3 regions of the Priestia sp. BR_2 genome follow, and region 1 is predicted to be linked to each of the others. Evidence: riboswitches for the same ligand, from Rfam matches in the RefSeq annotation. Region 1 holds a riboswitch; each other region holds the start of a gene.

Region 1 (7,778 bases):
CGCGCATGATGGCGGAGATTTCGGTTTTTAGCGCGATAAAGGACGGGTCGTTCAGGATGTCTTCCCTGCGCGGACGGGGAAAAGGGACCTTCACACGTTTCAGGATCGTTCCGGGCCGCGCCGACAGGATATAGATGCTGTCCGAGAGCAGCAGCGCTTCCTCGATATGATGGGTAATCATCAGCACCGAACGGCGCGTATCCTCCCAGATATCGAGCAGCCAGCGCTGCATATCGCCGCGTGTCAGAGCGTCGAGCGCGCTGAACGGTTCGTCCAGGCACATAACCTCCTGCGGACTCATCAGCGCGCGCAGAAAGGCGGCCCGCTGCTGCATCCCCCCTGAAAGGGTATGCGGATACGCCTTCTCGAAGCCGGCAAGCCCGGCCCGTTCCATCCAGCTGCGGGCATTTTCCCTGGCGGCGGTTTTCGAGGTGCCTCTCAGCTCCTCGGGAAGGAGCACGTTGTCCTCCACCGTACGCCAAGGGAAGAGGGCCGGCTGTTGAGGCATATAGGCGATGCGGCCTTTCTCTCCGGTCACGTCCTGACCGTCCATGAGTACGTAGCCCGCATCCGGAGCCGTTAACCCCCCGATGATATGGAAGAGCGTGCTCTTTCCGCTGCCTGAAGGACCGATCAAGGAGACGAATTCCCCGGGCTGCACCTGAAGCGAAAGGCCATCCAGCACGTGCACTTCGCTGCGCCGTTCGCGGAAGGTGATATGAAGGCTGCGAACCTCAAGGGCAGGCGCTGGCGGGACCGCGGTAGATGACCGGCGCTGCCCGTCATGATCCGGCAGGGATACTTGATATGTCATGTCGCTAAACAGCCTCCTTTTATATAGGTTGGAAAATGTCCGTTCACCGTGGTTCTAGCCTTTTCGATTCCAGCGGATCAGGCGCTTCTCCAGCAGGGTGATCAGCAGCACCATCAGCAGGCTGAGCAGGACGATGATCAGAATGGCAACAAACACCCGGTCCGTGCGGTAGCCGGATTTTTGCAGCATCATATAGTAGCCGATGCCCCGGTCCGAGCCGATCCATTCCCCGATCACCGCACCCATGACCGAATAGGTGGCCGCGATGCGGATCCCGGAGAAGATGGAGGGGAGCGCATGCGGCAGCTCCAGCTTGGTGAAGATCTGCCATGAAGTGGCTCCCGCCATCTGCATGTAATTCATCATGGTTCGGTCGGTACGCGCCAGTCCGTCCAGGGCGGCAACGGCTACGGGGAAGAAGCAGACCAGGGTAATCACGATAACCTTGGGCAGCATGCCGAAGCCGAACCAAATCATGAGGAGCGGGGCGAGAGCGATCGTCGGCACGTTCTGGCTAAGGATAAGAAGCGGATAAAGGGCTGTTTTGAGAAAAGGCACCAGATGCAGGGCCAACGAGATGACAAGGCCGATCGCCGTACCGATCATAAATCCGACCAGGGTTAATTGCAGCGTGGCCAGCGTATGCTGAAATAGGCCGGAGGCGCCGGTGGCGGCTTCATGCCCGATGGCCGTCGGCGCCGGCAAAATATACGGCTCTATATCGAATACCGATACCGCGGCCTGCCATACCGTCAAAAAGAAAAGGACCGCTGCAGCGGGCGGCCAAACGGTGCTCCACCAGCCTTTTCTCATGGACGGTATTTCTCAGTCAGCTTATCCATGCTGATGCCGCCCGGATGGTGCGCGATTTTGACCTGGGATATGACGCTGGGACTTCCCGCTTTCACCAGCGCCTCATGCATGCGCTCAACGATTTTCAGCAGCTCGGAAAGCTCTCCTTCCAAGGTGGTTTCGAGCGCATGGACCTCGTATTTCACGCCCGACTCCTGAATGACCCGAATCGCTTCATCCACATAAGGAATGCTGTCGCCTCCATCCGGCGTTCTGGGTATCACTTGTATGCTCAAGAGGGTGTTTGCCATCTAAACTCATCCTTTCATGCAAGCTATATTGTAATGGAAGAGAGGCAGCCTGCCGGACAGGCCGTCTCTCTTCCAAATTAAATGCATCCTATGGTTTCTCCGGTAAAAATTCATTGGTGAAGGCGCTGTCCGCATCAAGCTCCTTCTCGAGCAGCTTGCGTTCAAACATCCAGTCTGCATACCCCGACCATACTTCGGCTTTCTGCTCGCCCCAGCGGGCAGCATCATCCTGATAGCGGGGACTCAGCCATTTCTGGCTGGCATGAACCAGCTCGGCATCCAGCTCGGGAACGGCCTTCGTCAGCAGGGCAGCCGCATCCTCAGGATGTTGAATCGCATAGTCGTATCCTTTTGAGGTCGCCCGCATGAATGCTTTGACAAGCTCCGGGTCCTCCTGGATCAGCTTCTCGTTCGTTACGATCACCGGCGTGTAATAGTCAAGCTGCTCGGAGTAGTCCTTCACATAGATCATGTCAAGCGGCTCGTTCCGGAGCTCGGCTTCGATACCGGTCCAGGCATAGAAGATCCAGGCAAAATCAATATCGCGTTTGACGGCCGTAAAATAATCGGCATCGCCCATGTTAACCATATTTACTTTGCTGACATCGGCACCGTCGATCTCCATGATGGATTTCATGACGGCTTCCTCAACAGGCGAGCCCCAGCCGCCGTAGGATTTCCCTTCAAAATCGCCAGCCTTGACGATCCCCTTGTCCTTGGGGGCGGCAAAGCCGGATGTATTATGCTGAATAATCGCCGCAATGGAGACAAGCGGCAGGCCTTGGGTTCTGGCAAGCGTGACGCCTTCCTGGTAGCTGATGCCAAACGGCACCTTGCCGGATGCGACCAGCGTATCCGTTCCGCCGGCCCCCGGCTGGACGATCTGGACGTTAAGCCCTTCTTCCTCATAATACCCGAGCTCCTTGGCTGCATACAGTCCGGTGTGGTTTGTGTTGGCCGACCAATCGAGCATCAGCTGTACGTCGCGGAGCTTTTCGGCCGCCTGGCCGTCTGCGCCTTCGGTACCTGTATTTTCGTTCTGTCCGCCTGTACCGCATCCCGCCGCAACCATCAGCAGGGCGCAAGCGAGAAGCAGCGCCATCCATTTTCCCTTCTTCATCTTGTCTTCTCTCCTTTGAATTCTCTTTCTCTTTCTATGACCTCGTTAACTCCACAAAAAAAGCGCCCTGAATGATATCAGGACGCATGACGGCGTAAGTGTATACCACGGCAAATCATAGCTGCCGCAAACATGGACTTCCTACGCTGGCATTACCCAGATCAGGTGTAAGGGTCAGTATCATCGGATACACTCTCAGCCGGCCAATTTCCAGCTCCCCCGGGATTTATGAAGTTTCGGACGTTACATCCGTTATTATAGTCCTAACGCAAAGACCTGTCTAGTTCGGAAGGGGATGCGAACGAGGCAGGTCTTCGTATTGGACATGGCTTGTGCGGTTGGAAGAATGAACCCCGTTAACCATTCACGGGATGAAGCATTTTGATAGGATCCTGTTCGCCAGCGGTTAGCGCTGGAAGAACTCAATCCATTCTCCTTCGGGACCGTGGACGAAGAAATAGCGGTACCCGTTCGGAAGCGTTACGATTTCCTCGTCAAGATGAGGTACGGCCAGTCCCTGTACGCGCACATATTCCGCTTCGATGTTATCGGTGCTGACGGCGAAATGATGGACGGTGCCTTCTGCGGGAAGCGTGTCGCTGTAACCCTGGATAAGCTCGACTTCCGTTTCGTCGCTGCCGTTAAATCCGAGGAATGCCAGCTGGATGACGCCATTGGTATGGGTAAGGCGATCCTTCAGTTCAAGTCCGACGACGGTTGTGTAAAAAGCAATCGTGGCTTCAAGGTCCCGGACGACAATGCCGACATGATCCAATCGTTTCTGTGACAAGGCTAAACACCCTTTCCGATTCATATGAGATATGACTGAAATATTATCATATAATTCCTATACGTCAAGTGGGTCTTGAGGACGGAAAGCTTTTGGAGCGCGATGGTTTAATAGAGTAGAATCGATGGTCTTTCTTTCATTTCCTCATCTTTACTTTTAGGTGGGTAAAAAGTATCATGAGAACTATAACTATTAATTCAAAAGACCTAACAAACAAGCATTGAAGAAAGCTTGCCTTTTGGCCGAGGAGGAATGCTTATGAGTCCAACTCCAGCAGATCATCTGTGGATTCGACTCGCCATCATATATGCATTCATTCAGATAATGACCGTTCTGTGGATGCCTGATGCTTTATTGCTTCAGCGTGTTCTAGTCATTATGGCTGCCGCTGCCGCTTCCGTCTATTTACTACGGATCAGTAGGCATTACGAGCCGCATCTTCGAAGGTTTTGGCTTATCGCAAGTGCCGGGCTGATGGCGGATGCCTCGGCTCGAATCATCGATGCTTGTTATTTTTGGCTGGGGAAAGAGAGCGCTTCCCGTACAATTTCGACTCAATTATTCTGGGGATTCGAAATCATCCTGTTTGCAGGTGCCCTCATTTATTTGTTCCGGCACGTACAAGGTTCGTTTCGGGGAGTGCGGTTTATGCTGGATATCGTGATCGTTGGCATAACGGTCATGACGGTAGGCTGGGAATATTTCATCAAGCCCGAGCTTAACGGTTTGGCGAATGAAGCCTTATGGGGAAAGCTGTGGGTGGACATGCTGTACCCGCTGTGCGCAACGGTGCTTATTTTCTTCACCTTGGTGTTGTATTTTAACACAGGGCAGTTAAGGAAACGGGCAGTCTTCCTGATGTGCCTCGGCGGGAGCATGTACATTGCCGCCGATGTTCTGCATATGTATCTCGTCGATTATAAGGGTGTTGAAGTTCGTTCATACCTGTACCCACTGTATACGTTATCGGTATTCATCATTGGTTTGGCAGGAGGGCGGTCAGCTCCCGATGCCCGAAATCAATCGTTGGATGAGAGGGAGCCCCGTTCGTTCGGAAATCTGATCGTAAGATATCTGCTTCCCTACAGCGTGCTTGGCGGGATGTTTGCCCTTATGGTGCAGCGGTTCGGAGGGTGGAACGGGCTTTTTACCGGCTTATCCCTGTGCGTCATCCTGATTCTGATCAGGCAGATCCTGATCCAGTTCGAGAATGACCGCTTGTTTGACCAGCTGCATCAAAGCTTGATGCAGAGCGAGACCTTGGCGCATCGCGACGATCTTACGGGACTCTATAACCGCCGCTACTTTAACGCAAGGCTGTCGAGCTCGCTGCAGGAGGCGGACCGTGCGGGTTCCCGCGTAGGGCTTCTATATATGGATATGAACCGTTTTAAACGAGTGAATGACCGCTACGGCCATCGTGCCGGCGATTTGCTGATTCGCAAGGTCGCGACCCGTCTTCAAACCCTTGAATCCAAAGGCGTTCTGGTTTCCCGTTTAGGAGGGGACGAATTTACGGTAGTGATTCATCCGGCCGGCGAGGATCAGGAACTGATCTGGATGGCGGAAGAGATCTGGACGATGCTGAGCGAGCCGTATGAGCTGGAAGGGCATGAGGTCCGAACCACGCCGAGCATCGGCATCGCGGTCTATCCGGATCATGCCAGGAACGACCAAGAGCTGATCGGTCGCGCGGATGCAGCGATGTATGCGGCCAAAGAGCGAAACGCCCGCTGGCATTTCGATGTGGAACGAACGATGCTGCTGCAGCTGTTGGATCAAAAAGTCGAATAGACAAAAGATTCGGATATCGACAATGTGTTGTTAAGAGCAATATAAGTCGATTATTGTAGAATTTAGCGCAATCATTGCACGAATCTTGCGCATTTCTCGCAAAATAGGTCATAACTTCGATATAAAATCCATAAAATGCAAAGAAATCATATTCAAAATGCCGATAAGAAGCATAGTGAGAGCTAGCTTGCCAAGGAGGACGAACATGATTTGCGACAATTGCAGCACCTTTGAACCGATTGAGGACCAGGGGACCATTCATATGAAGCCTGCAAGTGGTGAGCTTATTCAATTGCTGGCAGTGAACGGCTACGCGGTACAAGAGAACAATGAGGGTTGTGCTGTGAACTACAAGGTACGAGCGGACCTGATCTCCATCATCGAGTGTCTGCAACCCCTTCCGCTGAAGATTCGTCAAGAGCTGTCCTTCTGTGTTACCCGTGGAGGAGCTCCGCAAATCCGGCATTCGTGGATCCCTATGCAGAAGTTCGAACTGCAGATGGAGCATTATGATATGGTGAATGTCATTTTACATAAGCAGTTTACGAGCTACATGCAGCCCATCGTGGATCCAAACGAGCAGATCGTGGCCTATGAATTTCTCCTTCGACCGGTAGAGTGGGGACTCCGGTTCCAGCCGTACGAGCTGTTTGAGACAGCCCGAAAAACCGGACTGCATTCATTCCTGGACCAGGCGGCACGCACCAGTGCGATTGAGACCAGTGCCGAGTGGCTTCCGATCGGCGTGAAGCGGTTCGTGAATTTCCTGCCGTCCTCGATATACGATGCGCAGATGTGTCTGAGCCACACCTTCAATACGATCGACAGGCTCCATCTGGATCCGAGGGATTTCGTATTCGAGGTGGTGGAAACCGAGAAGATCGACGATGTGAAGCATTTGCAGTCGATATTCGAGGTATATCGAAGCCACGGCATCTCGGTAGCCATGGATGACGTCGGCGCAGGTTATTCCACATTGGAGCAGATGATTAAGCTTAAGCCGGATTATGTGAAGATCGACCGGAGTCTTATCGACCATTGCGATCGAAATCCCGCCCAGCAGAAGCAGCTCGAAATGATCACGAACATGGCTCATGATTTCGGGGCCATGGTGCTTGCAGAAGGCATCGAGAGACGGGAGGAGTTTCATTTTTGCCGAGATATCGGGATCGAGCTTTCGCAGGGGTATTTGTTTGGGAAGCCAGCCGAGCGCCCTCCGCGTGATCCTCATACTCAACTGATCTATTCATAACATACATAATCGGCATTTCCCCCGCACGGAGGCGCAAAGCGATGGCATTTATCTGATCCCGGCTTATGGCTGAAGCCGAACCTGCAGATGATGCCAGACATGGACGAAGACGGGTTCTTCAAGAATGAGCCATGATGTAGAGGAGCCCGTTTTCTGTAAAAACAAGAGCCCTGGAAGATTTTCCAGGGCTCTTGTTTTTGTATGGGCCGGCGCATTGAAGCTCCAGTGCCTTTTATCTTGCAGCCGTTACCTCTCCAAATCCGCTGATGGCGTATTCCTTGCCGCTCACGTTCAGGACGGCGGGCGTATCCGTTTCGTTCACGATGAGGGTTTCATGGCCTTTGACGTTAACCTTCAGGCGGGAGCCGCGGAACATCACCTTGAAGGAGAAGGAGGACCAATGCCCCGGAATGAACGGGTTCAGATGCAATACGCCGTCCTTCACGCGCAGGCCGCCGAAGCCATGCACAACCGACATCCAGGTTCCCGCCATGCTGGTCGTATGACAGCCGTCCTCGGTATCGTTGTTGTAGTTGTCCAGATCCAGGCGGGCTGTACGAAGGTACATCTCGTACGCCTTTTCCTGGTACCCGAGCTCGCACGCGAGAATGGAGTGTACGCATGGCGAGAGGGAGGACTCGTGTACCGTGAACGGTTCATAGAAGTCGAAGTTGCGTTTTTTCGTAGCCAGGTCGTACCGGTCGCCAAGGAAGAACAATCCTTGCAGCACGTCGGCCTGCTTGATGTACACCGAACGCAGAATGCGGTCCCAGGACCAATTCTGGTTCAGCGGCAGGTGGGCAGGGTCCAATTCCTTCACCGGAACCAGCTCCTTGTTAAGGAAACCGTCCTGCTGCAGGAAGACGCCGAGTTCCTCGTCTACCGGGTAGTACATTTTGCTGATG
Region 2 (7,778 bases), on a different contig from region 1:
ACGAATCATCCCGTCAATGATATGCTCAACGATTTCTTCCTTGGATGAAAAATGCTCATAAATCGTCCGTTTGCTAATCGCAAGGCCGCGGGCCAGATCACTGACCGTAAACGTAAACCCCTGCCGCTGAATCAAACGGATCGTTTCATTTAATATTCGCTCGCGCAAGTGACCAAACCCTCTTTCTGGTACTGAAAATACTTTATTGGTACCATTAGTATTATAACGCCTCAATCAGCATAAAATCCAGACCCTCTGGAGTTATCAACAAAAAAAGAGCCTGCTTACAAGCCGTAAGCAGGCCCTTGTCCGGAGAACAACGGTTTAATCAAACCGCACGTCGCCAATGCCGAACCAAGGAAAATATCCGGCCGCAATATAGGCGCAGCAGGCGGCGGCTGCCAGTAAACCGACGACCAGAAGATCGTAGCGGGAATATCGTGACGGGTAATAATACGTTCGGGCCTTCGCCCGGTCCCCGTCAAATTGCTTCGCCTCCATCGCAGCAGCCACCCGGTGTGCCCGGCGGATGCTTTGCGCCAGCAGCGGCACCACATACATGCCTGCACGGTTCACCATGCCGCGAACTCCCCGAATCGGGCGGACTCCCCGTACCTTCAAAGCCTGGCGGCGGATCACATATTCCTCCCAGACCATCGGCAGCAGCCGGATCGAGGCCATGAAGCTGTACGCATACTTCGGCGCCAGCCTCAGCTTCTGCATCAGGCTGTAGAACAAATCCACCGAGGACGTTGTCGTCACGAGCAGCAGCCCTTCTGACGCAAAGGCAATCCCCTTAAAGCCCAGATGCAGTCCCCGATAGAAGCTTTCTTCCGATACCCGGAACAATCCCCATTCCCACCAGATCGTCTCCCCCTTACCGAACAGCATCATGGAAGAGGCGGACGATATGAAGGCAAGCAGGAACGGAATGAAAAACAGCAGCATCTTCCACGGCTTCACCCCGCTGAGCACCACGAGGCAAATCATAAAGATAAAGGCCTGATACATGACGAAATCAAGATCATGGGTCAGCACCGTCATAAAAAACAGCGCACAGATCAGTCCCAGCTTCACCACCGGATCCGCCCGGTGCAGCCAAGTGATCCGCACAGGATTCCATATATTCATGCATTCACCCCCGTATGGAGATGACCGGATGCAGCCAGCGTATCCCGCGACGCATCGGCGTGATTCGCATTGCCCGTCTCCCGTCCGGATTCCGTCCCGCTACACCAGCGCGGGGAAGGCAAACTTGACGTCAACCGCCCTTCCCGAATCTCCCAGATGTGCGTGGCCGCCCGCTGCGCGATCTCCATTTCATGGGTCACCATGAGAATGGCGGTTCCGGAGCGGCGCAGCCGTTCGCACATCTCCAGAATCGCGAACGTGTTCCGCGCATCCTGTCCGAAGGTCGGTTCATCCAGGAGCAGGACGGCCGGCTGCCTTGCCATGGCCGTGGCAACGCTCAGCCGGCGCTTCTGGCCTGTCGACAGCTGGTACGGGTGCCTGTTATCCATGCCGTCCAGCCCAAAGCGTTCCATGCAGCGGTCGGCCCGTGCCTTCGCTTCTTCCGGCGGCATATGGTCCACCAGCAGCGAGTACATCACCTCATCGCCGATACGTTCCGTCAGAAACTGAAGCTCCGGATTCTGAAACACGAATCCGATTTGGCGCAGCTGCCGCTCTCTCTTCTTCCGCACTTTCCTGCGCTTGCCCTGGATGACCTCCTCCCCGCAGAGCACATAGGTCCCTTCGGCGCGCAGGAGCCCCATCAAACTGAGCAGCAACGAGCTTTTGCCTGCGCCGTTGGGCCCGATCACCGCAATGAAATCTCCGGGATATACCTCAGCCGAAGGAAGAGAGACGACCGGTTTCTCCCATCGCAATCCCCGGAAATCATCTAACCGAATGACAGGCTCCCCAAGGTGGGCATACGATGAGTCTGCCTCAGGCATGAGACTTCCCAGCTCATCGCCTGGCGCGTCTACCGGAGCAAACAGCTCCCGTCCTGCCCGAGACTCCGCATAATCCTCCCAAACGCCGGGATACCAGATGCCATACGCCTGAAGCTCGCTCGCATATTCGGCGAATATCGCTGCCGGCGGACCATCGCCCAGAATGGCGCCATCCGGGGTGAACAGCACCACGCGGTCCACGTATTGGGCCATTTCTTCAATCCGGTGCTCCACGATAATCAGCGTACGCCCTTCCGATACGGCCTTCACCGCTGACCAGATTTGCTCCCTGCCTTCCGGGTCGAGCAGGGCGGACGGCTCATCGAGGAACAGCACCTCCGGCTCCAGCAGAAGGGCCGAAGCCAGCGCAAGCCTCTGCTTCATCCCCTGCGACAGATGACCGATCGGCATATGCAGCTCCTGAAGGTCAAGCCCAACCTCATGCAGGACGGCTTGCATTCGCTCCTTCATCTCGTCGCGGGGAACGCTGAGGTTCTCCAGCACGAAGGCCAGCTCTTCATCCACGTACGGCATGCAGAACTGGGTATCCGGATCTTGGAATACATATCCCCAAGAGCGAGGCACCAGCTGGGCTTCGCATTTCATCGGCACCTCCGTGGCGCGGGGAATCATCCCGCTAAGCACCTGAAGCAGCGTGGATTTGCCGCAGCCGCTCGGACCGAGCAGCAGCACCTTTTCCCCGCGGGCAGCCGAGAAGGACAAGTCCTTAAACATCAAACGCTCCTCGCCCGGATACTTCAGGCGCAATCCCTCCACATGCACGGCCTGCTCCGTAACCGCCTCGGCGGTTGAAGACGAAACCAAGCGGGCGGCGGTTTTAGACATGGCGCGGATCATCCAGTGCTTCATAATCCTTCTTGGACGCAGGGCGCAGCAGGGATGTGACGCCCGTACGGTCCAACGCTTTGGCCAGCAGCAGCATGAGCAAGCCGGCAATGACGGCGCCGCTGAGAATCCGCATGCCATACTTGGCGAGGAACATCCAGGTCTGAAGATCATCGGTATAACTGTAATAGAAGTCCATCACCATCGAGCCGACCGCCGCGCCGGCCCCGGCAATCGCCACCGTCCACGCCGAGGTGCTCCGGTAACGGAACGCCGCGAATACCAATTCCGCGCCCAGCCCTTGAATGAGACCGTACAGCAGCAGCGTCAGTCCCCAGCCGCTCCCGAACAGCACTTCCACGTGGGCCGCCGCCACCTCCGCGATGATGGCCACTCCCGGCTTGCGGATCAGCAGGTAAGCGAGCGTGGCCGCTGCGAACCACATGCCGTATAACAGTTCATCCGCTTCGAAGAACAGCGGTTTCAGCAGATTGTAAACCGATCCCCAGAAATGATAAATGACGCCAAGCACCAGCGATACCAGCACCGTCACCAAAATATCGCTTAAACGCAGCCCTTTTCTAGGCTGTACCCCCAATTTTTCCTGCACTGACGTTCCCATAACAACACATTCCCCTCTCCACCGATATTTTTGTATAAACACAACAAAAAACCGTCTGGAAAAACGCGCAGACGGAAAAATAGGCCCTATGTAGGCAGGGTCGGATATTCTCTACGCTGGCATTACCCAGTTCAGATTAACGGTCAACAGCGGATAGCAGCTGCAATCTCAGCCTGATTCACTCAAGCCCCCGTATTCCCTATTCGGTTTCATGTTAATCTTAAAATACACATTCGTTCCCCAATTAGCAAGAACCTTTTTTCAAAAATGGCTATTTATTGATTTCCGGCTCATTCTATGTCAATATCAGAGTGATTGGCTTTTCCACCAACGTTTTATTGCCGACACCTATGCACAAAGGAGAATGACATGGCTAAACAATTGCTGCGTCTGATGACCGAGCTGTCCTCCCGCAAGTGGCTGTCCCGCATCATGGGGCATTGTTCCCACAGCCGGCTGAGCCGTCATCTAATACCTGCATTTATACGAATCTACCAAATCCCGGCGCATGAAGCGGAGAAGGAGATCCACGAATACCGTTCGTTGAACGAATTCTTTTCCCGCCGGTTAAAAATAGGCCTGCGCGCCATAGACGACACCGCCGATGCCATGGTAAGCCCCGTCGATGCCACGATTTCGGCGATGTGCGCCGTCAACGCCGGCACCATCCTCAGCGTCAAGGGACAGGATTATACCCTGAGCGAGCTGCTCGCCAAGTCACCGAGAATGGAGAATTATATCAACGGTTATGCATTCGTATTGTATTTAAGCCCAACCGACTATCATCGCATACATTCCCCGGTAACCGGCATTCAAGCGGAAAGCGAGCATTTGAAGGGCCGGGTATACCCCGTGAACGATTTTGCGATGACCCATATCCGAAACGTGCTCAGCCGCAACGAGCGCCTCATTACCTATATTGCCCATGAATTCGGCGAAGTTGCGGTCGTGAAGGTCGGAGCCATGAACGTAAGCAGCATCCGTTATGCCGACGAGAGCGTGAAGAAATACGACATTGGCGACGAACTTGCGTACTTTGAATTCGGCTCTACCGTCGTGCTCTTGACGGAGAACGGCACATTTACACCCCGCGGTGACTTGGAACCGGGCTCCAAGGTGAAGATGGGAGAACTGCTCGGTTTGCTGCACCCTTCCACAGCCCGAAAAGGGTAATTCCTTTCACCTTCCAAGCATGCGCTATAAGTTAAGTCCATGAAACATTCGACGGATGAAGGATTACCGCCTGCTCAGCAGCCGGTAAATGATCCGCTGAAACAGCCGATCCGGCAGCAGTCCCTTGATCCGCGCGGTCAGCCGCGTGCCTCGGGGCAGCGTATAGCGGAACTTCGGTTTGGTCATGGACGATATGCTTGCCACAAGACGGGCTACCTCCTGCGGATCTCCGCTTTCCCTGGCCGTCCGCTCGGAATAGTCCAGCACGCCCTTCAGCAGACCGCTGTAGGGTGATCCTTCCTTGACCGCCAGCTCCCCAAAACTCTTATTCCAGATCGGCGTGCCGTAGGCACCGGGCTGGACCAGCACGACATCGATGCCAAAGGGCATCACCTCCATGGACAGGCTCTCGCCGAACCCCTCCAACGCAAATTTGGACGCCGCATAGGGACCATAACCCGGAAAGCCGACCCTGCCGCTAATGCTGCTCATGAGAACGATTTTGGACCGTCCGGTCTTGCGCAGCAGCGGGAGCATATGCTGCGTCACCGATACGGTCCCGAAGAAATTCGTCTCCATCTGCTTTCGCCAGCCCCCCAGCGGCACTTCCTCCACCATGCCGCCCACCGCCTCGCCGGCGTTGTTCACCAGCACGTCCAAGCGGCCGAACTTCTGCTCCAGCGCCGAAGCAGCAGCCTTGACCTGCTCCTCGGCACATATATCCAGTCGGAAGATGTGAATACGCCCGGTAACTTCTGCTTGTTCAGCCTGAGCCAGCAGCTCTGCTGCCGCCTCAGGTCTGCGAAGACCCGCGGCCACGTCATAACCTGCTTTTGCCAGCTCCAGACTGATCAGCAGTCCGAACCCGCTTGACGCGCCCGTGACCAGCGCAACCTTCCCTGCTCCCGCCGTTACCACCGGATCACCGCCGGCTCCGTCGATGCCACTCTCTCCTTCACACGCGTCACCCTTCCTATATCCAAAATGCCTAATCTGTTTCGAGCTTTGCTCTTAAGCGTTTTATGTATATTCCCAATATATCAAATGTTTGCAATGCAGTCCGAGTCCTGACCTATAAAATTAATCCCAATAAAAAAGGGAGCTTGTCAGCTCCCTTTTGCGTGTTTCCAGCGAAATGCGTATATGATAACGGGATTCACCCGTATGTAGGCCAAGGTCCTTTAAAACCAAACGTCCTGATGATTCGGATTCGTTGTCTTCATGCGGCGCAAGCGATTTCTGAAAATACCGCAGCCGCCACGACTGAAGAAACGTCCACGCACCCGTCTTCTTGGGCTCATTCCCCTCTCCCCCCTTCATAAGAAAAACGTCTATCGACGTACTTGCATAGAAGACAGACCGCATTTAACGGAAGTTTTTCTTGCGATATCAGGAAGGCTCTTGCTTCGAATTTATACTTTCTGATATCTTAAAATGAAACTGTACGTCGTTTTTACCCTAAATCGCTTGCTATGAAACCCATAGGCCCCTTCCACCAAGCAGGTAAGTTATGGAAGGGCGGGGAATCACCGAATTTCGGATGGGCTCTTGCCCGTATACTGCTTAAATTGTCGGCTGAAGAAGAAAATATCCCGATAACCCAGCGCGTCGGCCACTTCCGTTACGTTCATCCCTTGATGCAGCAGCAGATGCTGCGCCCGCTCGATCCGCATCTGAATGATATAGGATTGCACCGGCGTGCCGATCAGCTCCTTGAACTTGATCGAGAAGTAGCGGGGAGACAACCCCGCTCTGGCCGCCAAATCCTCGACCCGATGGGGAACCCCTGGGTGCTGGCGGACGTAATTCGCGATTTCATGGATCGCCTCGGACAGCTGATTGCTTGCTTTTTTGACCACCGGCGCATCCAGATCCGAGCGCAGCAAATGAATCATCAGCTGCTTCAGAATGAGCTGGCCCTCTTCCAGTGAACCATAGGGCTTGTCCAGATACAAACGCACATAGCGTGCAAGCAAATATTCGAAATCCATCGTTTCCGTCAGCTTGCGATAAGATGCCGGAATCTCTTCGACCGGGTCGGTCACGTCAAAATGGATATATGTCAATACGAGCGGCTTCTGCGGATTGTGCGTCGCGCTCGTATGATCTCCGGGTCGGAACAGGAAGCAGCTTCCCTTTCCCACGGTAAAGGGCTCGTCATTTAGCTCGACCGTGCCTTCGCCGCTCCATACATAGAACAAATCGTAGTTCTGCATGGGCCTTTCGCGTTTTTGCCATTTCCAGCCCGGCTCGCAAACGATTTTGGCAAGCGCAGGCATGATTATAAACGAAGACGGCGATGCATTCAGCATCTCGTCATAACCCCCTCATCTCATTCAAAAATTGACCTCTTTCCCATCATACCCGTTTTTTATGTTTTTTGCATGTCCCGCCATGCCTGCGCCATCCGGGCAACCCCTTCTTCGATGCTGGAGATGCCGAGATGCGAGAAGCCGAAGCAGGCGGCAGGCGGCCCGGGCGTACGATGATAGGCCGCCGCATCCCGAAACATGACGCCGCGCTTGCGGGCAGCCTCCTGGAACAGGGCATACTCTTCCGCGGAGCGCAGCCAGTTCGCGTAAACGTGCAGGCCGGCATCGCCGGGGTGAAGGCGAAACAAGCCCGAGGCATGGGTTTCCATCCCATGGCGAAGCGCCTCATACCGCGCGCCGTACAGCCGGGTCATTCTTCTGAGATGCCTCCCGTAACCTCCCCTTACAATAAAGCGGGCCAAGGCGCGCTGCTCCAATACGGCTGGCGAGATCGGCTCGTACAGGGCCTTGGCCTGAACGACCGCCTGAACCAGGCTCGGGGGAAGCACGGCATAACCGATGCGGAGGCCGGTGAACATCGTTTTGGAGAATGAGCCGACAAAGATGACGCGTCCCTCGTCGTCCAGCATTTTCAGAGGTTCGATCGGCTTGCCGCCCCAGCGGAATTCGCTGTCGTAATCATCCTCGATAATAAAGGCCTGGCGGCTTCGCGCCCAATTCAGCAGCGCCCTTCTTCGCTCCAGCGGCAGCACCGCGCCGGTCGGGTATTGACGGCTGGGGCTTACGACAAGCAGGCCGGCATCCCATTCGCACGGAATCAATCCGGCATCGTCGACAGGGGACGGCAGCGGAATCCCTCCGCTCAAGCTTATGCCCCGGTGGATTCCCTGATAACCCGGATCCTCC
Region 3 (7,778 bases), on a different contig from region 1:
GCGATCCGGGCCTTCGAGATAATTTTGAATGCATATGGAGGCAAGCGGGTAGCGATCGGGACGCACGGCGATATCATGACACTCATGCTCCAGCATTATGATGAGCGCTTCGATTATCATTTTTGGCTGGGAACCACATTGCCTGATATTTACCGCGCCGAATTTGAGGAAGGGCGGCTTGTGAACTTCGCGCGGTTATGGAGCGAGCATCAAGAGGAAGGATGATAAAAAGGCCAAGAATCTCGATAGATTCTTGGCCTTTAAGTTTAGTTACTATAAATGCGAGCTTATGTAGACTGCTTCGCTGCTTAAAATTTGAAAATATTGATGGTTTTCTGCAGCCGGAAAACGGCGTTATTCATCGCTTCCGCTTCTTCAGCCATCTTCTGGATCGACGAGATGCCTTCGTTCATGGAGGCCGACACTTGCTCCGTTCCGGCAGCGGATTGCTGCGTGATCGCGGATATATTCTGAATCGCGGAAGAAATGCTCTGCGCGCTATCCAGCATGGACTGGCTTTCCTTGGAGAAAGCGGCGATCTGTTCCGAAATATACTGCACGCTGTTTACGATCTCCATAAACACAAGCTCTGCTTCGCGGATCATTTCGGTCTGCTGCCTGACGACCTCCTCATTGATTTTGATGTTTTGGGACGCGTGTTTGATGTCCGATTCGATGCTCCGAACGAGATTGAATACTTCCCGGGTTGAAGACGTAGATTCTTCGGCCAGTTTACGCACCTCCTGGGCGACAACGGCAAAGCCTGCGCCATGCTCGCCAGCTCTGGCCGCTTCGATGGATGCGTTCAGGGACAACAGGTTGGTCTGATCGGCAAGCTCTGAGATCGTCTCCGTAATCTTCGTGATTCCCCTGGCGCTTTGGGCTAACGCATCGATGGATTCTGAAACCTTGGCTGTCGCTTCAATGTTTCGCTGCATCCCTGCTGACTGTTTGGCTACCGAATCCCTTCCTTGTTCAACCAGTCCCAGCGTTTCGATCGAGCGGGTATTCATTTCCTGAGTCGAATGCGTATAATTGCTGACCTTCTCTTCGATCTCACGGATGGAATGCGTCATTTCGGATACGTCTTCCGAAATTTCGTTGGCGCCGACGGCCAGCTCGTTGGAGGAAAGGGAGACTTGATTCATCACTTGAATAAGCTCCTGGTTTTTAATCGAGATGCTTGAGCTTGACGTCATCACCTGACGGGTGATATCCGAGGTTTCCTGCAATATTTTGCGAAGCTTGTCCACCATGCTGTTGAAGGTTCTGCTCAGATCGTTCATGCCTCCCACCTCCTCCACCTGGAAGGTGAAGTCGCCTTTGGCGATTTTGGCGGAAACGCTGGAGATTTCCGCGAAGGAGTTCGTAAGCGTTTTCTCAATGAGGCGAGAAAGAGGAAAAGTAAGCCCGGTTAGTACCACGACGATGACCACGCCAATGATTGCTTTACCCATCAGAATAAACGCAAGCAGCATGGGTACCGCAAACAAAGCGGCAATGAGATAACAGGCTGCGGTGATTTTTTGAGACATAGGGAGTCTGTTGAACCATGCCATAAGAATGAGTCCTCCTCAACAACATAGGATATATTTACCATGATTATAGCATCGACGGGCTAAACTAGATATAACGAATTGACAAAAAGTGTTGAATTAGGTCGAAAGAACTGAATGTGATGGGAGTGAGGGGAAGCATAGCCATATGCAGATCCCCTCTTGATGCATAGAGATGAAGCCGGATTATTTCACCGCACGAAATAAGACGGAAGCGAGATAATCCGTATTATCCAGAATCATGCGGTCATGCTTGAACAGCGTTTCCCAGAGCGCAGCATCGAACAGGAGTCCTTTATCGCGCTGCTCAAACGCATCCAGATGACGGGTTTGCTCTTCCTTTAATTGCTCGTTGAAGTGGTTGTACTCCAAAAATTCAGCCTGCTTAAAACCGCAAGACAAAAGGGACCCCGCCCATTCTTCCCTCATCATCAGATTAGGAATGCCGAAGAATTCGAGCAGCTCCTTAAGCTTCGGCTCCGGCATCGGCTTATCCAGCAGCAGTTCCCTGTCCAGCAGGACGCCTCCGCGATCCAGAACGCGGTAATATTCGGGCAGCGATTTCGAGGTATCCGTAAATACGGTGACGGACTCGGCCATGATCAGATCAAACCGGTTGTCTTCGAAAGGCAGCGCGCATACATCCGCCTGCAGGAACTCCACGTCCATACCCATGGCTTCGGCTCTTGCGCGGGCTTTTTTGATCATATTTTCGTTCAGGTCAATGGCGGTCACTTGATAACCCATCTCCGAAAGATGACAGGCGGTTCTGCCGGTTCCGCACCCTACCTCCAAAATGCGGCTGCCCGGTTGAATGGGATAATTCTTCAGCATTCTGAGGGTTGCCTCGAATCCTCCCGGGTGGGCACTGCCCATGCCTAATCTGGAGAGCATGTGAATGTAATTCATCTCATCTATCCCTTCTTCCTTATCGTCAATGCGGGTAATCGTTTATTTACCATATGATTCAGGTACGTTTGGGGTTTTCGTTGAATTTAATATTTTGAGCCCTTTTTTGTGGCGGATGAGAGAATTACTGGAGGAAAACGGCCATGAGACTGGAACCGACGGAGGCAGCGATACGCGTCATGCAACGAAATTATCCCGACTGCTTGCTTGCCGTACTTGGCGGCAGCGCGAGCAGTGGTGAATATAATGAACAATCCGATCTGGACATCATCGTCATTGAACGGGACGGATATGACTTCAGCAGGAAGACGATCGAGGCGCATGGCTGGATCGCGGAAATATTCATATTGTCTTTATCCTCCTATCGCGAATATTTCGACGAGGGAGTGCTGGCGGCGAATCCGTCTTTGCAGCGGATGGTCGCCGAAGGTACGGTGCTGCGTTCGTTGCCTGAGGGAGAAGAGGTGCGGGCGGATGCCCGGAATGATTTGAATTACGGCCCCATGCCCTTGTCGTCGAGCGATATTGCCGAATACCGCTACATCCTGACCGAGTTTTTGCTGGACTTGACAAGTCCCCGCAGGGAAGGCGAAAAATGGTTTACTGTACACAAAATAGCGTCGACTCTATGCGAATTCGTGCTGAGGGCAAACCGGGAGTGGACGGGTGAAGGGAAGATGCTGTTTCGTTTATTCAACCGCTATAGCCCAGCTATGGGGGATCGACTGGAGGCAGCGCTTCTGGCGATTTATCGGGAGGACGATCCTGCGGACCTTATTGCAGTGACGGAGGAAGCGCTCAGCCCGTACGGAGGCAGGCTGCTGGTCGGTTATGAGGAATAAATAAGCCCTGCATAAAAAAAGAGGGGGGTACATTAGCCGTGACGCTCGCCCGCCATAAGCAATAAGATAATAACGTGATTAACTCACGTCATTCTTTTAAATCCAGGAGGGATCTTCATGAGCGGAGCATACGGCGGCGCATGGGGCAATTCAGTAGGAACTATATTGGTTCTCTTTATCCTGCTCGTAATCATCTTGAGTGCTTGGATTTAAACACCGTCAATATTCTTGCCTGCAATTGATAAAGGCCCGGCGCGTGCCGGGCCTTTATCTGTTGGAAAGGACCTTAAGCTTTGGCTTTGGGGGATGGGCTGTGGGCCGAAACCACCGCAGTCATGACCAGATGGCTGCTGTCGGATTGAATCGCATGTTGGAACGCGTCTTCGAGTGATCCGAACACCCGGGACAACGCTCCGTCCAATCGGCTGGCGTAATGTACGCTTCCACCGAATGTGCCCGCTGCCTTCGCACGATCCACTTCTGCGTAAATGACATCCATGTAATTGGCGCTACCCATCGGGTAAAGCGCGAATTGGCAGGCCGTTTCGATATCGGCGCGTTCCCCGATATCGTGGTTTAAGCGGGTCGAATCCTCATTCATATACGCATCGGCATCCGTATCGCCTGGGCAGCCGATAGAATAAGTACCGTTAAACACCGTGTGCACGCCGCTAGCCGCGGCATAAGCGAATATTGCTCTCGTCACATCAAACACATGCTCCGCACGTCCGCGAATACAAGTGCTTACATCATCCGTTTGGATCCAGACCTTTTCCGAATCCACGGAACGAAGCGCTTCCGTGATCACTTCAACGAACCGATCCGTCATGGGAAATACCGAGAACCGGCAACCCACGATCCGGCTGGTTCCGCAAACAAGCTCATTCATAAATTTTTTTCCTCCCCATTGTATAAGTCCACGCAAAAAAACCGCACCCCATGAAGAAGTGCAGTTATGCCTACGCAAAGAAATAAACATAAATGCTACACTTCCCCACGCTAGTATGATCTAGATCGGGTGATAAGGGTTAACGGCGGTCCGCCGTCTCTCAGCACATGGCACCCCTAGTACAGCCAAACATCAAATATGCAGTTGGTATCAAGCCGGCTCCAAGAACTTCCGAAGATCAGAAGGCGAAAGGCCTGCTTCCTGTGTTATTGTATCGTTTTGCCGGCAGGTTTTCAATGGCAGGGCACCATAAAAAAGCCGCCTATTCCAATCCTCAGGGCTTGGGTAGGCGGCTTAGGCCGGCTATGGCTTACTTGTATACCTTCACGCGATCTTCAAGCGGCGCAAATTCTTTTTCGCCCGGATCTGCAACCGGTTTGCCGAAAGGCATTTGAGCGATCAGCTTCCAGTTTTCCGGAATGTTCCATTCGGACTTCACTTTCTCGTCGATCAACGGGTTGTAATGCTGGAGGGATGCGCCCAGGCCTTCTGCCTCGAGGGACGTCCATACCACGAATTGCAGCATGCCGTTGGATTGGTTCGACCAAACAGGGAAATTGTCGGCATACAGCGCGAACTTTTGCTGCAGGTCGGCAACTACGTTATTGTCCTCGAAGAAGAGAACAGTGCCGTATCCAGCACGGAATGCACCCATTTTTTCAGCTGTGGATTTGAAAGCCTCTTCGTCTCCGACAACCTCTTTCAGAATGCCTTCGGTCAGGTTCCACAGTTTGTCATGCTGTTCGCCAAGCAGTACAACGACGCGTGCGCTTTGGGAGTTGAAAGAAGACGGAGTATATTTAACGGCTTCATTAACAATCTCCTGGATGCGTTCGTCGGAAATGACCGGGTCTTTGCTGATGGCATAATGGGAACGGCGATGCTTAAGTGCTGCTGAAAAATCTTTAGACATTGAAAAAAACCTCCTGATGTAATCATGTTTGCATAAGCCTGATAACAAAGATGTCCTTTAATTCAAGCAAATATGCATGTTGAGTTGAATTGCTGTCGTTGAATTATCATTCCACATTAACTTACGTTTAGTTAGAAATAATAATTATGTTAGCATATTAATATAACTTAGAGGGATTGTCAACGCTTCGAAGGAAAGTTAATTTATATTTTTTATACCCGGTTACTGAGAATTAAATCAGCTTCTACATACGTATGTATTTTGGGAACCGCGAATCCAAGCGGCTCAGCCTCGGTGATATAAAGTTTATCTCTGCGAAACTCCATATTATGAACAAATCATGAACAAATGATACTTGGATGAACAAATTAAATGATTTTGATTCTCAATTATACTTGTCGACTGAGAATGAGAATGATATAATCCATATCAGAACGCAATTGATAATCAATCTCAATGAGAATGGTTGGGGAATTGCTGACTGCCGGAGTTTCGACAGACATACGCATAGAAGGAAGAACCATGAAGATTAGATACTTATTCGCAGCCGTTGTGGTACTCTCCATAATCTCGTTATTTATTGGAGTTAAAGATATCTCGCCACTGGAACTGTTCTCGATGACAGAACAACAACAGCATATTATGCTTGTAAGCCGGATTCCACGGCTTGTCAGCCTCATCTTGGCTGGAGTCAGCATGAGTATCTGCGGATTGATCATGCAGCAGCTCAGCCGCAACAAGTTCGTATCGCCGACGACCGCGGGCACTATGGACTCCGCCAGATTGGGGATCTTGGTTGCCATGCTCGTCTTTACGACAAGCGGCCCGCTTATCAAAATGCTCGTGGCATTCGTATTCGCACTGGCAGGAACCTTTATCTTCATGAAGATACTGGATCGGATCAAGTTCAAGGACGCGATCTTCATCCCGCTGGTAGGGCTTATGTTCGGTAATATCGTCAGCTCGGTCGCGACCTTCTTTGCCTACAAATATGATCTTATACAGAATATGTCGGCTTGGCTGCAGGGCGATTTCTCCATGATCATGAAGGGCCAATATGAAATGCTGTATCTCAGTATCCCGCTTGTGATTCTGGCTTACCTGTTTGCCAACAAGTTTACGGTAGCCGGAATGGGAGAGGAATTCGCAACCAACCTGGGACTTCATTATCGGCGAGTCGTGAACCTGGGATTGGTCATCGTTGCGCTGGTTACGGCTTCCGTTGTGCTGACCGTCGGCGTGATTCCGTTCCTTGGTCTGATCATACCTAATATTGTTAGTCTGTACTTAGGGGACCACTTGAAAAAAAGCCTTTCGCATACCGCGCTGCTGGGGGCCGGGTTCGTACTGTTCTGTGACATCCTTGGCCGGATCATCATTTATCCCTATGAAATTCCGATTAGTCTGACCGTGGGCGTACTCGGAAGCGGTATATTCATTTTCTTACTGATGAGGAGAAAGGCTTATGACTTATAAAGCCAAACTCGGCCTGTTGGCCGCGGCGGCAATCATCCTGGTGGCAGTCTTTCTGTTCATTGATCTTGGCGGCAATTGGGATTACGCCCTTCCAAGACGAATCAAGAAGGTTCTTGCCATTATTCTGACCGGCGGGGCGATCGCTCTGTCTACCACGGTGTTTCAAACGGTCACGAATAACCGGATACTGACGCCAAGCGTGATGGGATTGGATTCCTTGTATATCCTGATCCAGACGACCGTGATCTTTGTCTTCGGCTCCTTCACGCTGTATAAACTGGGCAGCAATGTTAACTTTTTGATCAATGTCGGCGCGATGATCCTGTTCGCCGGGATCCTATATAAGATTTTGTTTCAGAGGGAAGGAAACAATATTTACTTCCTGCTGCTGATCGGCATGATATTTGGAACCCTGTTCTCCAGCATGTCTTCCTTTATGGAAGTGCTGATCGATCCGAACGAGTTCCAGTACGTGTCCGACAAGATGTTTGCCAGCTTCAACAATGTGAAGACCGAGCTTCTCATCCTGTCCGTCATTGTCGTTGCGCTGACCCTGCTGTATTTTGCCCGGTTTGCCAAGTACTTGAACGTGCTGTCGCTGGGTCGTGATCAGGCGATCAACCTTGGCGTAAACTATGATTACGTTGTGAAGAGGCTTCTGATCGTTGTCGCGGTTCTCATTTCGGTGGCCACCGCATTGGTAGGACCGATCACGTTCCTTGGACTGCTTGTGGTCAACGTCGCTTATGAATTCATGAAAACATACCGGCATTCACACTTAATCACGGCGTCCATTCTGATTAGCATTATCGCCTTGGTGGGCGGTCAACTGGTGGTAGAGCGGGTGTTTACGTTCTCTACTACGCTAAGCGTCATCATCAACTTCATCGGCGGCGTTTACTTCATATACCTGCTACTAAAGGAGAGTAAAGCATGATCCAGGTTACGAACGTATCGAAAGTCTATGGCGGCAAAAAGGTCGTTGATAACGTGTCGGTTACGATCCCGAAAGGTCAAATTACGTCCTTTATCGGCCCGAACGGCGCCGGTAAGAGTACTTTGCTGTCCATGATAAGCAGACTAACGGGCAAGGACAGCGGTCAAATTACGGTGGACGGCAAAGAGGTCAGCCA

What was found. A riboswitch is a leader RNA that binds a small molecule or an ion and turns the genes downstream of it on or off. The one in region 1 is predicted to bind thiamine pyrophosphate.
Region 2: another riboswitch for thiamine pyrophosphate. It lies ahead of RB298_RS24140 (ECF transporter S component); the one in region 1 lies ahead of RB298_RS17100 (ABC transporter substrate-binding protein).
Region 3: another riboswitch for thiamine pyrophosphate. It lies ahead of RB298_RS28490 (YkoF family thiamine/hydroxymethylpyrimidine-binding protein); the one in region 1 lies ahead of RB298_RS17100 (ABC transporter substrate-binding protein).

The regions. Positions count from the first base shown of each region.
Region 1 covers NZ_JAVFHM010000218.1:327,712-335,489, reverse strand. The annotation lists gene RB298_RS17115 (ABC transporter ATP-binding protein) at 1-814, opposite strand, end outside; gene RB298_RS17110 (ABC transporter permease) at 869-1,627, opposite strand; gene RB298_RS17105 (MTH1187 family thiamine-binding protein) at 1,624-1,917, opposite strand; gene RB298_RS17100 (ABC transporter substrate-binding protein) at 2,006-3,037, opposite strand; TPP riboswitch at 3,159-3,268, opposite strand; gene RB298_RS17095 (VOC family protein) at 3,444-3,827, opposite strand; gene RB298_RS17090 (diguanylate cyclase domain-containing protein) at 4,086-5,621, shown strand; gene RB298_RS17085 (EAL domain-containing protein) at 5,827-6,873, shown strand; gene RB298_RS17080 (glycoside hydrolase family 65 protein) at 7,106-7,778, opposite strand, start outside.
Region 2 covers NZ_JAVFHM010000294.1:92,993-100,770, reverse strand. The annotation lists gene RB298_RS24155 (TetR/AcrR family transcriptional regulator) at 1-168, opposite strand, end outside; gene RB298_RS24150 (energy-coupling factor transporter transmembrane component T family protein) at 325-1,131, opposite strand; gene RB298_RS24145 (ABC transporter ATP-binding protein) at 1,128-2,804, opposite strand; gene RB298_RS24140 (ECF transporter S component) at 2,797-3,426, opposite strand; TPP riboswitch at 3,518-3,630, opposite strand; gene asd (archaetidylserine decarboxylase) at 3,796-4,599, shown strand; gene RB298_RS24130 (SDR family oxidoreductase) at 4,663-5,517, opposite strand; gene RB298_RS24125 (helix-turn-helix domain-containing protein) at 6,126-6,911, opposite strand; gene pdxR (MocR-like pyridoxine biosynthesis transcription factor PdxR) at 6,971-7,778, opposite strand, start outside.
Region 3 covers NZ_JAVFHM010000328.1:77,399-85,176, reverse strand. The annotation lists gene RB298_RS28515 (histidine phosphatase family protein) at 1-225, shown strand, start outside; gene RB298_RS28510 (methyl-accepting chemotaxis protein) at 309-1,559, opposite strand; gene RB298_RS28505 (class I SAM-dependent methyltransferase) at 1,743-2,465, opposite strand; gene RB298_RS28500 (nucleotidyltransferase domain-containing protein) at 2,609-3,307, shown strand; gene RB298_RS28495 (sporulation protein YjcZ) at 3,425-3,520, shown strand; gene RB298_RS28490 (YkoF family thiamine/hydroxymethylpyrimidine-binding protein) at 3,594-4,196, opposite strand; TPP riboswitch at 4,282-4,384, opposite strand; gene RB298_RS28485 (nitroreductase family protein) at 4,567-5,169, opposite strand; gene RB298_RS28480 (ABC transporter permease) at 5,692-6,645, shown strand; gene RB298_RS28475 (iron chelate uptake ABC transporter family permease subunit) at 6,635-7,582, shown strand; gene RB298_RS28470 (iron ABC transporter ATP-binding protein) at 7,579-7,778, shown strand, end outside.